DNA from 2 places in the Pseudomonas sp. Hz4 genome. Region 2 is predicted to be linked to the other one. Evidence: predicted binding sites of a transcription regulator. Region 2 holds the regulator's gene; the other holds the start of a gene.
The links. The regulator sigma-54, encoded in region 2, starts transcription at its own class of promoters, with help from an activator protein. The targets are predictions, from matches to a motif close to ANTGGCATNNANNTTGCTNT.
Positions count from the first base shown of each region.

Region 1 (5,586 bases), 2.7 Mb from region 2:
GCGTCGGTTCCTGACAGACTCACTTGATCGTAAAAGTCGCGGATCACGCAGCTTTTGGTTTTGGCGGAAACTTTGGTGCGCGCAAACCCAGCTGCATGCCTTGCTTGACCATACCCATGATGTCTTCGTGGGCGAGGTCGAACAGGCGCTTGAGGTTTGGCAGGGCAAAGTACAGCGGCTGCAAAATGTCGATGCGGTACGGTGTGCGCATGCATTCCAGCGGATCGAAGGCCTGATGCTCAGGTTCGTCCGACAGGCAGTAAACGGTTTCTTTCGGCGAGGAGAGAATGCCGCCGCCGTAGATGCGCAGGCCTTCTGGCGTGTTGACCAGACCGAACTCGATGGTCATCCAGTACAGACGCGCCAGGTACACGCGTTCTTCCTTGGAAGCCTGTAGGCCAAGTTTGCCGTAGGTGTGGGTAAATTCGGCGAACCAAGGGTTGGTCAGCAGCGGACAGTGGCCAAAAATCTCGTGGAAAATGTCCGGCTCTTGCAGGTAATCCAGCTCTTCGCGGGTACGAATAAACGTCGCTACCGGGAACTGCTTGTTGGCGAGCAATTCGAAAAAGGTCTGGAAGGGTATCAGTGCGGGTACCCGGGCAACCTGCCACCCGGTGGTTTCACCGAGGACCTTGTTGATCTCACCGAGTTGAGGAATGCGGTCGTGGGGCAGACCGAGTTTTTCGATTCCGTCCAGGTATTCCTGGCACGCACGCCCTTGGATCACTTTCAGTTGGCGAGTGATCAGCGTGTTCCACACCGCGTGTTCTTCGGCGGGGTAGTCGATAAAACCTTGCGCATCGGGCTCGCGAGCCACGTATTGCGTCTGCTTCATGCTGCTCTCCTGCTAGGGGATTTCGTTCTTGTTATGTCCTGCTATGGACCTAGAAATACGCCAAGGTGTGCGGCGTTGCAGCAGGTGATTGGCATCGTGTGTAGGAGAATTCTCCAATTTTCGTAAAGTAATCGTTACGGTTTGAGGCTTGTCGCGCAGCTATTGAGATTTGCGGGTTTGAAAACGCGCACAGGTGTCACATAATCTTGACGACTAAGTTGGCGCCTGCGCAGAAAATTCCTCGCTCAGGCCCTCATCACTCCTGTTTCGGGCCTTTATATGCGTATCAAAGTCCACTGCCAGAACCGCATCGGCATCCTGCGCGACATTCTCAACCTGCTGGTGGAGTACGGGATCAACGTCGCACGCGGCGAGGTCGGCGGTGAGCATGGCAATGCCATCTACCTGCATTGCCCGAACCTGATCAACATTCAGTTCCAGGCTTTGCGTCCGAAATTTGAATCGATTGCCGGGGTGTTTGGCGTCAAGCGCGTAGGCCTGATGCCCAGCGAGCGTCGGCACATGGAACTCAATGCCTTGCTCGGCGCCCTGGAGTTTCCGGTGCTGTCGATCGACATGGGCGGCTCGATCGTCGCGGCCAACCGCGCAGCGGCGCAGTTGCTCGGGGTGCGGGTGGATGAGGTGCCGGGGATTGCGCTGTCGCGTTACGCCGAAGATTTCGACTTGCCGGAACTGGTGCGCGCCAACAAATCGCGGATCAACGGGCTGCGGGTGAAGGTCAAGGGCGACGTGTTTCTCGCCGACATCGCGCCACTGCAATCGGAGCATGACGACAGCGAAGCCATGGCCGGCGCGGTACTCACGCTGCACCGCGCCGACCGGGTCGGTGAGCGCATCTATAACGTGCGCAAGCAGGAGCTGCGCGGTTTCGACAGTATTTTCCAAAGTTCGAAGGTGATGGCCGCCGTCGTGCGCGAAGCCCGACGCATGGCGCCGCTGGATGCGCCGCTATTGATAGAAGGTGAAACCGGTACGGGTAAAGAGTTGCTGGCGCGGGCCTGCCACCTGGCGAGTCCGCGTGGGCAATCACCCTTGATGGCGCTCAACTGCGCCGGTCTGCCGGAATCCATGGCTGAGACGGAGCTGTTCGGCTACGGCCCCGGCGCTTTCGCAGGGGCGAGGGCAGAAGGCAAGCTCGGGCTGCTGGAACTGACAGCGGGCGGTACGCTGTTTCTCGATGGCGTCGGGGAAATGAGCCCGCGCTTGCAGGTGAAATTGCTGCGTTTCCTGCAGGACGGTTGCTTCCGTCGTGTGGGCAGCGATGAAGAGGTTTATCTGGATGTTCGGGTGATCTGCGCGACCCAGGTCGACCTGTCCGAATTGTGCGCGCGCGGCGAATTTCGTCAGGATTTGTATCACCGCTTGAACGTGCTTTCGCTGCACATCCCGCCACTGCGCGAATGCCTCGATGGGCTTACGCCGCTGGTGGAGCACTTCCTTGATCAGGCCAGTCGGCAGATCGGTTGCCCGCTACCGAAACTGGCGCCGGCGGCGATGGAGCGGCTCAGTCACTACCATTGGCCGGGCAACGTGCGACAGTTGGAAAACGTGCTGTTCCAGGCCGTTTCCCTGTGCGAAGGCGGGACGGTCAAGGCCGAGCATATTCGCCTGCCGGATTACGGCGTGCGTCAGCCACTTGGCGATTTCTCGCTCGAGGGCGGGTTGGACGAGATTGTCGGGCGCTTTGAGAAAGCGGTGCTGGAGCGCTTGTACTCCGAGCATCCGAGTAGTCGGCAGCTGGGCAAGCGCCTGGGTGTTTCCCACACCACCATTGCCAACAAACTGCGTGAATACGAAGTCGGTAAAGACAACACCTGACTGATCGTTCCAACGCTCCGCGTGGGAATGCAGCCCGGGACGCTCCGCGTCCCAAGAGCGGACGCAGAGCGTCCATTGAGGCATTCCCACGCGGAGCGTTGGAACGATCAGTGTCCAGGCTGATCCTTGCCACTTACCGGCATAACACCGCCGGTTTTTCGTCTTCGATACATTTCCCCAATCCCCGCAAAACCCCTCAAGTCCCTTGTTTGCCGGGCGCCAGCGCCGCCAGAAAAAAGTTGGTCTGCAAATTGCTTATCGCTTAGCAGTACAGCAGTGGGCGGCAAACGTCCGGCATGCAGAGGAAAGAGTGTGGACAAGTACCTTTATGTGGCAATGACCGGCGCCAGCCAGAATGCACTGGCGCAGAAGGCTCATGCGAACAACCTGGCGAACATCTCCACCAACGGTTTCCAGAAAGACCTGGAGCAGGCTCGTTCGATGCCGGTGTTCGGTGACAGCTTTCCGGCGCGTGCGTTTGCCTTGTCCGAACGTCCGGCCACCGATTTCTCCCCGGGCGCGCTGGTGGAAACCGGTCGAGACCTCGATGTCGCGGTGCAAGGCAATGGCTGGATCGCCGTGCAGAACCCTGACGGCGGCGAAAGCTACGTGCGCACCGGCAGCCTGAACGTCGACGCCCTGGGCGTGCTGCGGGCCGGCAATGGTATGCCGGTGATGGGCAACGGCGGGCCGATTGCCGTGCCGCCCGAGCAGCAAATCGAAGTGGGCGAGGACGGCACCATCAGCATTCGTGCGATGGGCGAAGGTCCTCGCGTGATGGCCGAAGTCGACCGCATCAAACTGGTCAACCCTGACTTCAAGAACATGACCAAAGGCCTGGACGGTTCGATCCACACCAAGGACGGCAAGCCGGCGCAAGCCGATGCCAACGTCAAGCTGGTGTCTGGTTTCCTCGAGTCGAGCAACGTTAATGCCGTGGAAGAAATGACCTCGGTGCTGGCCTTGGCCAAGCAGTTCGAACTGCACATCAAAATGATGAACACCGCCAAAGACGATGACCAGGCCATGGCTCGGGTCTTGCAGATCAGCTAATTATCAGAACGTCGCGCCGTAAAACAGGCGCACGAGGAGAATCGAATGCTTCCGGCTCTATGGGTTGCCAAAACAGGTCTGTCCGCCCAGGACACTAACCTGACGACCATTTCCAACAACCTGGCCAACGTGTCGACCACGGGTTTCAAACGTGACCGCGCCGAGTTCCAGGACTTGCTCTACCAGATCAAACGCCAGCCAGGCGCCCAGTCGACCCAGGACAGTGAACTGCCGTCGGGTCTGCAATTGGGTACCGGTGTGCGCATCGTCGGCACCCAGAAAAACTTCACCGCCGGCAGCCTGCAAACCACCGAGCAGCCGTTGGACATGGCCATCGACGGTCGCGGTTTCTTCCAGATTCTGCAGCCGGACGGCACCACGTCCTACACCCGTGACGGTACTTTCCACCTGGATTCCAACGGTCAGATCGTCAACGCCAGCGGCTTCGCCCTGGAACCGGCCATTGTCATCCCCAACGATGCCCAGACCTTCACGGTCGGTCGCGACGGCACCGTGTCCGTCACCGTTGCCGGCAACCCGGCATCCCAGGTGATCGGCAACCTGCAAACCGCCGACTTCATCAACCCGGCCGGTCTGCAGGCCGTGGGCAACAACCTGTTCCTGGAAACCGCGGCCAGCGGCGCGCCGCAAGTCGGCACCCCAGGCCTGGCCGGTTTCGGCACCACGCTGCAGAACACCCTGGAAACCTCCAACGTCAGCACCGTTGAGGAGATGGTCAACATGATCACCACTCAGCGCGCTTACGAGATGAACTCCAAGGTGATCTCGACCGCCGACCAGATGCTCTCGTTCGTAACGCAGAATCTGTAATCAAGTCTATGAGGCGGCCATGAGGTCGCCTGCAACACCGTGAGGTAGGGTCATGAATCGCTTTGTATCTGTTCTGGCACTGAGTGGGGCCGTCGTGCTCGCGGGCTGCGTTGCCCCGCCGCCCAAGCCCAATGACCCTTACTACGCCCCGGTGTTGCCGCGCACACCGTTGCCGGCTGCCGCCAATAACGGCTCGATCTATCAGGCCGGTTTTGAACAGAACCTGTACAGCGACCGCAAGGCATTCCGGGTGGGCGACATCATCACCATCACCCTGAACGAACGCACCCAGGCCAGCAAGAACGCTAACTCGCAAACCGCCAAGAACAGCAAGACCGACATCGGCCTGAGCTCGTTTTTCGGGGGCGGCCTGAGCACCAGTGACCCCGTGGGCAGCGGTAGCCTGAGTCTGGACGTCGGTTACGAAGGCGACCGTGCGACCAAGGGCGACAGCAAGTCCGGCCAGAGCAACAGCCTGACCGGCTCGATCACGGTGACCGTCGCGGACGTGTTGCCCAACGGCATCATCGCCGTGCGCGGCGAGAAGTGGCTGACCCTCAATACCGGCGATGAGCTGGTACGGATTGCCGGGCTTGTTCGGGCCGATGACATCGCCACCGACAACACCGTTTCGTCGACGCGCGTCGCCGATGCGCGGATCACCTATTCGGGCACCGGTGCGTTTGCCGACGCGAGTCAGCCAGGCTGGTTCGACCGTTTCTTCCTCAGCCCGCTGTTCCCTTTCTAGGTGGCTACGTTGAACTTCAAACACCTGATGGTGGCCGCCCTGTTGCTGTCCGCGGCCTTCAACGCTCAAGCCGAGCGGCTGAAGGACATCGCCAGTATTTCCGGCGTGCGTTCCAACCAATTGATCGGCTACGGCCTGGTGGTCGGGCTTAACGGCACCGGTGACCAGACGACGCAGACGCCGTTCACCCTGCAGACGTTCAACAACATGCTCTCGCAGTTCGGCATCAAGGTGCCGCCGGGTTCAGGCAACGTGCAGTTGAAGAACGTCGCGGCGGTGT
Region 1 is NZ_CM142719.1:4,492,114-4,497,699, reverse strand. Features, by position in the region: gene phhA (phenylalanine 4-monooxygenase) at 44-835, opposite strand; gene ACYZTR_RS20495 (sigma-54-dependent transcriptional regulator) at 1,115-2,674, shown strand; gene ACYZTR_RS20490 (flagellar basal body rod protein FlgF) at 2,987-3,727, shown strand; gene flgG (flagellar basal-body rod protein FlgG) at 3,773-4,558, shown strand; gene flgH (flagellar basal body L-ring protein FlgH) at 4,611-5,306, shown strand; gene ACYZTR_RS20475 (flagellar basal body P-ring protein FlgI) at 5,334-5,586, shown strand, end outside.
Region 1: a site for sigma-54 is predicted at 2,913-2,932, ahead of ACYZTR_RS20490 (flagellar basal body rod protein FlgF). Genes of this name have one in related genera too.

Region 2 (5,586 bases):
ACGCCTCGCAAGACCGTGTCGTGCTGATCGACCGCGCCAAAGTCATCGACAAGGACGGCAACGTGACCCAGGGCGAAAAAATCGTCTATGACACCAACAAAAAGCTCGCCAGCGCCGGTCGCGCTACGGGCAGCAAGGTCACCGAGTCGCGTCCGCGGATCGACATGGTGATCCAGCCGAAAAAGAAAACCGAAGAGCAAAAGGCCCCGTAATGGCAACTCTGAAAGCTCAGCACTTGGCGAAGAGCTACAAGAGCCGCCAAGTCGTGCGCGACGTCAGCCTGTCGATCGACAGCGGTCAGATCGTCGGCCTGCTGGGTCCCAACGGCGCCGGCAAGACCACCTGTTTCTACATGATTGTCGGCCTGGTACAGGCCGATCAGGGCCGGGTACTGATTGATGACCTGGATGTCAGCCACCAGCCTATGCACGGTCGTGCGAAGGCCGGTATCGGCTATCTTCCGCAAGAAGCATCGATTTTCCGCAAACTCTCGGTAGCCGACAACATCATGGCCATCCTCGAGACCCGCAAGGAACTCGACAAGACCGGTCGTCGCAAAGAGCTGGAAAGCCTGCTGCAGGAATTCCACATCAGCCACATCCGCGACAACCTCGGCATGAGCCTGTCCGGCGGTGAACGCCGCCGCGTGGAAATCGCCAGGGCACTGGCCACCAACCCGAAATTCATCCTCCTCGACGAACCGTTCGCCGGCGTGGACCCGATTTCGGTGGGCGACATCAAGCAGATCATCTATCACCTCAAGGCCAAGGGCATTGGCGTATTGATCACCGACCACAACGTCCGTGAAACCCTGGATATTTGCGAAACCGCTTACATCGTCAACGATGGCCAACTGATTGCCGAGGGTGACTCTGCCACCATCCTGGCCAACGACTTGGTCAAGGAAGTGTATCTGGGTCATGAGTTCCGCCTGTAAGCACTGAGGTGCCTGGCCAGTCGACCGAGCGCTTGTCTCGATAAAAATGAATACTTTTTTATTGTTACAGCGCTCTAGGCAAACGTTGCAGTTTCAGGCATATAATTTGCTTATGTTTGGCGCTCCGGCGCCCTGTAGTGGATGGCGCATGCGCGCCGGCGAATAAGGTGTTAAGCCCCTGCCATGAAACCATCGCTAGTCTTGAGAATGGGCCAGCAGCTGACGATGACACCGCAGCTGCAACAGGCCATCCGCCTGCTCCAATTGTCGACCCTGGACCTGCAACAGGAAATCCAGGAGGCCCTGGAGTCCAATCCGATGCTCGAACGCCAGGAAGAAGGCGACGACTTCGATAACGCCGACCCCTTGGCCGACAAAGCCGAACAGCCTCCCAACGCCGATGTTTCGGAACCCTCCTACCAGGAAACCGCCCCGACGGTGGACAACCTCGAGGAAGGCGACTGGAACGAGCGCATTCCCAACGAACTGCCCGTCGACACCGCGTGGGAAGACGTCTACCAGACCAGCACCAGCAGCCTGCCGAGCAACGATGACGACGAGTGGGATTTCACCACCCGTACATCGGCCGGCGAAAGCCTGCAAAGCCACTTGCTGTGGCAACTGAACCTGGCACCGATGTCCGACACTGATCGCCTGATTGCCGTGACCCTGATCGACTGCATCAACAATCAGGGCTACCTGGACGAAACCCTCGAGGAGATTCTCGAAGCCTTCGATCCGGAACTGGACATCGAACTGGACGAAATCGAAGCCGTCCTGCACCGCATCCAGCAATTCGAACCCGCTGGCATCGGCGCCCGTAACCTGGGCGAATGCCTGCTGCTGCAATTGCGTCAGTTGTCCGTCAAGACCCCTTGGCTGGTCGAGGCCAAACGCCTGGTCACCGATTACATCGACCTGCTCGGCAGCCGCGATTACAGCCAGCTGATGCGTCGCATGAAGCTCAAGGAAGATGAGCTGCGCCAAGTGATTGAACGGGTCCAGAGCCTCAACCCGCGTCCAGGCTCGCAAATCGAGTCCGGCGAAGCCGAATACGTCGTTCCCGACGTGATCGTACGCAAGGACAACGAGCGCTGGCTGGTGGAACTGAACCAGGAATCCGTACCGCGGCTGCGGGTCAACGCTCAATACGCCGGTTTCGTGCGACGCGCCGACACCAGCGCCGACAACACCTTCATGCGCAATCAGTTGCAAGAGGCCCGCTGGTTCATCAAGAGCCTGCAAAGCCGCAATGAAACCCTGATGAAAGTAGCCACCCAGATCGTCGAGCATCAGCGCGGCTTTCTTGAATACGGCGACGAAGCCATGAAACCGCTGGTCCTGCATGACATCGCCGAAGCGGTGGGCATGCATGAGTCGACAATTTCACGGGTGACCACGCAAAAGTTCATGCATACCCCACGGGGCATCTATGAACTGAAATACTTTTTCTCGAGCCACGTCAGCACCTCAGAGGGCGGTGAATGCTCGTCCACGGCGATCCGAGCGATCATCAAAAAACTGGTTGCCGCGGAAAATCAGAAAAAGCCGTTGAGTGACAGCAAGATCGCTGGTTTACTGGAGGCACAAGGCATTCAGGTGGCTCGCCGCACCGTCGCCAAGTACCGCGAATCCCTCGGGATCGCGCCTTCGAGCGAACGCAAGCGGTTGATGTAGAGCCACGCCACAGCGTTCCAGTGGCAGGCATTTCTGCCTGCCGCTTTATGCACTGGCAACGAAGGAGAGCTGTATGCAAGTCAACATCAGTGGACACCAACTGGAAGTGACCGAACCTCTTCGCACCTACATCGGCGAAAAACTCGAACGATTAGAGAGGCATTTCGACAAGATCACCAACGTGCAAGTCACGATGACGGTCGAAAAGCTCAAGCAGAAAATCGAAGCCACGCTGCATATTCCCGGCAATGAAGTGGTCGCCAACGCGGAGCATACCGATATGTACGCGGCGATCGACGCACTGACCGACAAGCTGGATAAACAACTCAAAAAGCATAAGGAAAAGACCCAGAGCCTCCTCCAGGGCGCAACCGGTCGTTAACACTCCCAACCCATGATCCGACTTGAAAGCATCCTGACCCCCGGCCGTTCCCTCGTGAACGTGCCGGGCGGCAGCAAAAAGAAAGCCCTCGAGCAAATTGCCAACCTTATCCACCGCGAAGTGCCGGATTTGGCGATGCAGGATGTCTTCGAGAGTCTGGTCGCCCGTGAAAAACTCGGTTCCACCGGTTTTGGCAACGGCATCGCCATCCCCCACTGTCGCCTGAAGGGCTGCAACTCGCCCATCAGCGCCTTGATGCACCTCGACGCCCCTATCGATTTCGACGCCATCGACGGCGCCCCGGTTGACCTGCTGTTTGTTCTGCTGGTCCCGGAGGCGGCCACCGACGCGCACCTGGAGCTACTGCGCCAGATCGCCAGCATGCTCGATCGCAAGGAAGTGCGCGAAAAACTGCGCAGCGCTCCGAGCAATGAAGCCTTGTATCAGGTTGTCCTGGACGAGCAAAACGGTCACTAATCATGCGTTTGATCATCGTCAGTGGCCGCTCCGGCTCAGGTAAAAGTACCGCGCTCGATGTCCTCGAGGACAACGGCTACTACTGCATCGACAACCTGCCCGCCGGCCTGCTGCCGGAACTGGCCGAACGCGCGTTGATTCACACCGAGCTGGCACAACCGCTGGTTGCCGTGTCTATCGATGCGCGCAACTTGCCAAGTCACTTGTCGCGGTTTCCCGAGCTGCTGGAAGAAGTGCGCAGCCGGCATATCCAGTGTGATGTGCTTTATCTGGACGCCGACGAAGAAACCTTGCTCAAACGCTTCTCGGAAACCCGCCGACGGCACCCGCTGAGCAATGCCAATCGCTCGCTGGCCGAAGCCATCAACGATGAAACCAGCCTGCTCGGGCCGATTGCCGACCTCGCCGATCTCAAAGTAAACACCACCAGCCTGAACCTGTATCAGCTACGCGATACCATCAAGCTGCGCCTGCTGAACCAGCCGGAGCCCGGTACTGCGTTTCTGGTGGAGTCTTTTGGTTTCAAGCGTGGCATGCCGGTGGACGCTGATCTGGTGTTCGACGTGCGTTGCCTGCCCAATCCCTATTGGAAGCCGGAGTTGCGCGATCATTCCGGGCTCGATCAACCGGTCGCCGAGTACCTGGCGGCACAGCCGGATGTCGAAGAGATGTACCAGGACATTTCCACATACTTGCTTAAATGGCTGCCACGCTTTGCCGCCAGTAACCGCGCTTATGTCACCATTGCCATTGGCTGCACCGGCGGACATCACCGTTCCGTGTACCTGACCGAACGTCTGGGCCAGGCCCTGCAAAAATCCCTGAAGAACGTCCAGGTTCGCCACCGCGACCTCAGCTAAAGGATTCACACCGCGATGCCTGCTCTGGAAATTGAAATCATCAACAAGCTGGGCCTGCATGCCCGCGCTTCTGCAAAATTCGTTGGCGTCGCCGGTGAGTTCAAGGATTGCACGATCAGAGTAGGACGCACGCCGGAATCCACGGTCGACGGTAAAAGCATCATGGCAATGATGATGTTGGCGGCTGGCAAGGGCACCAGGATCTACCTGAGTACCGAAGGCGAAAAGGCTGATGAGGCGCTGCAGGCATTGGTGGCTTTGATCAACGACTACTTCGGCGAAGGCGAGTAACGCTCGCCTAGGCGAGCGCTGTATCCATCACCATCATCAAGCAAAACCCGATCAGCAGCCCAAGACTTGCAAGCTTGTCGTGCCCATTGCGGCGCGACTCGGGAATGACTTCATGGGTGACTACCAGCAACATTGCCCCGGCCGCCAGTGCCAACCCCAAGGGCAACAACAATTCGGCCAGGCTCACCAGCCAAGCGCACAACAGCGCGAAGACCGGTTCAACCAGACCTGATGCAGCACCCATCAGGAACGCCTTGACCCGCGACATCCCTGCCCCGGCCAATACCAGCGCGATTACCAGACCTTCCGGCACATCCTGCAAGGCGATGCCCATGGCCAGGCTATCAGCGTCGGGCATGCCACCACCCGCCGACACACCAACCGCCATGCCTTCGGGGATGTTGTGGGCAATGATCGCAAACACAAATAACCAGATTCGCGGTGGAATCACTGGCCGTTCCAGGGTGCCGACCCACATTTTCGGACTGGCCCCAGAGACCTTTCGATCCACAAGAAACAGCCCGAACGCACCCAGCATGATGCCGAAACTGATCAGTCCGCGGGCCGCCCAAGGCGTCAGCCCCAGGTTTTCTGCGGCTGAGATTCCCGGAACAATCAACGAAAACGCTGTCGCCGCGAGCATTACCCCGGCCCCGAAGCCAAGCAGCGAATCACTGACCGCCTGGGGCATCTGCCGAATCACCAGCACGGGCACCGCGCCCAAGGCAGTGCCCAAGGCGCAGATCGCCCCGCCTTGCAGCGCGCGCAGCAGTTTCGGCTCGAGGTCCAGCCAAGCCAGCCCCTGAGCAACCAATAACGTCATGCCCGCCAGCAGTAACAGCGATCCGAATGCGTAACGAAACATTCGGCCACTTCCGATCGCCAGTGTTCCAGTGCCCATAGCCAGCCTTGGATTGTTTTTGTAGAAGTCTTAAACCAATGCAGCCTGATAGCGCGTAGCG
Region 2 is NZ_CM142719.1:1,198,990-1,204,575, reverse strand. Features, by position in the region: gene lptA (lipopolysaccharide transport periplasmic protein LptA) at 1-212, shown strand, start outside; gene lptB (LPS export ABC transporter ATP-binding protein) at 212-937, shown strand; gene ACYZTR_RS05325 (RNA polymerase factor sigma-54) at 1,121-2,614, shown strand; gene hpf (ribosome hibernation-promoting factor, HPF/YfiA family) at 2,688-2,996, shown strand; gene ptsN (PTS IIA-like nitrogen regulatory protein PtsN) at 3,009-3,473, shown strand; gene rapZ (RNase adapter RapZ) at 3,476-4,333, shown strand; gene ACYZTR_RS05305 (HPr family phosphocarrier protein) at 4,349-4,624, shown strand; gene ACYZTR_RS05300 (ZIP family metal transporter) at 4,632-5,525, opposite strand; gene ACYZTR_RS05295 (superoxide dismutase) at 5,556-5,586, opposite strand, start outside.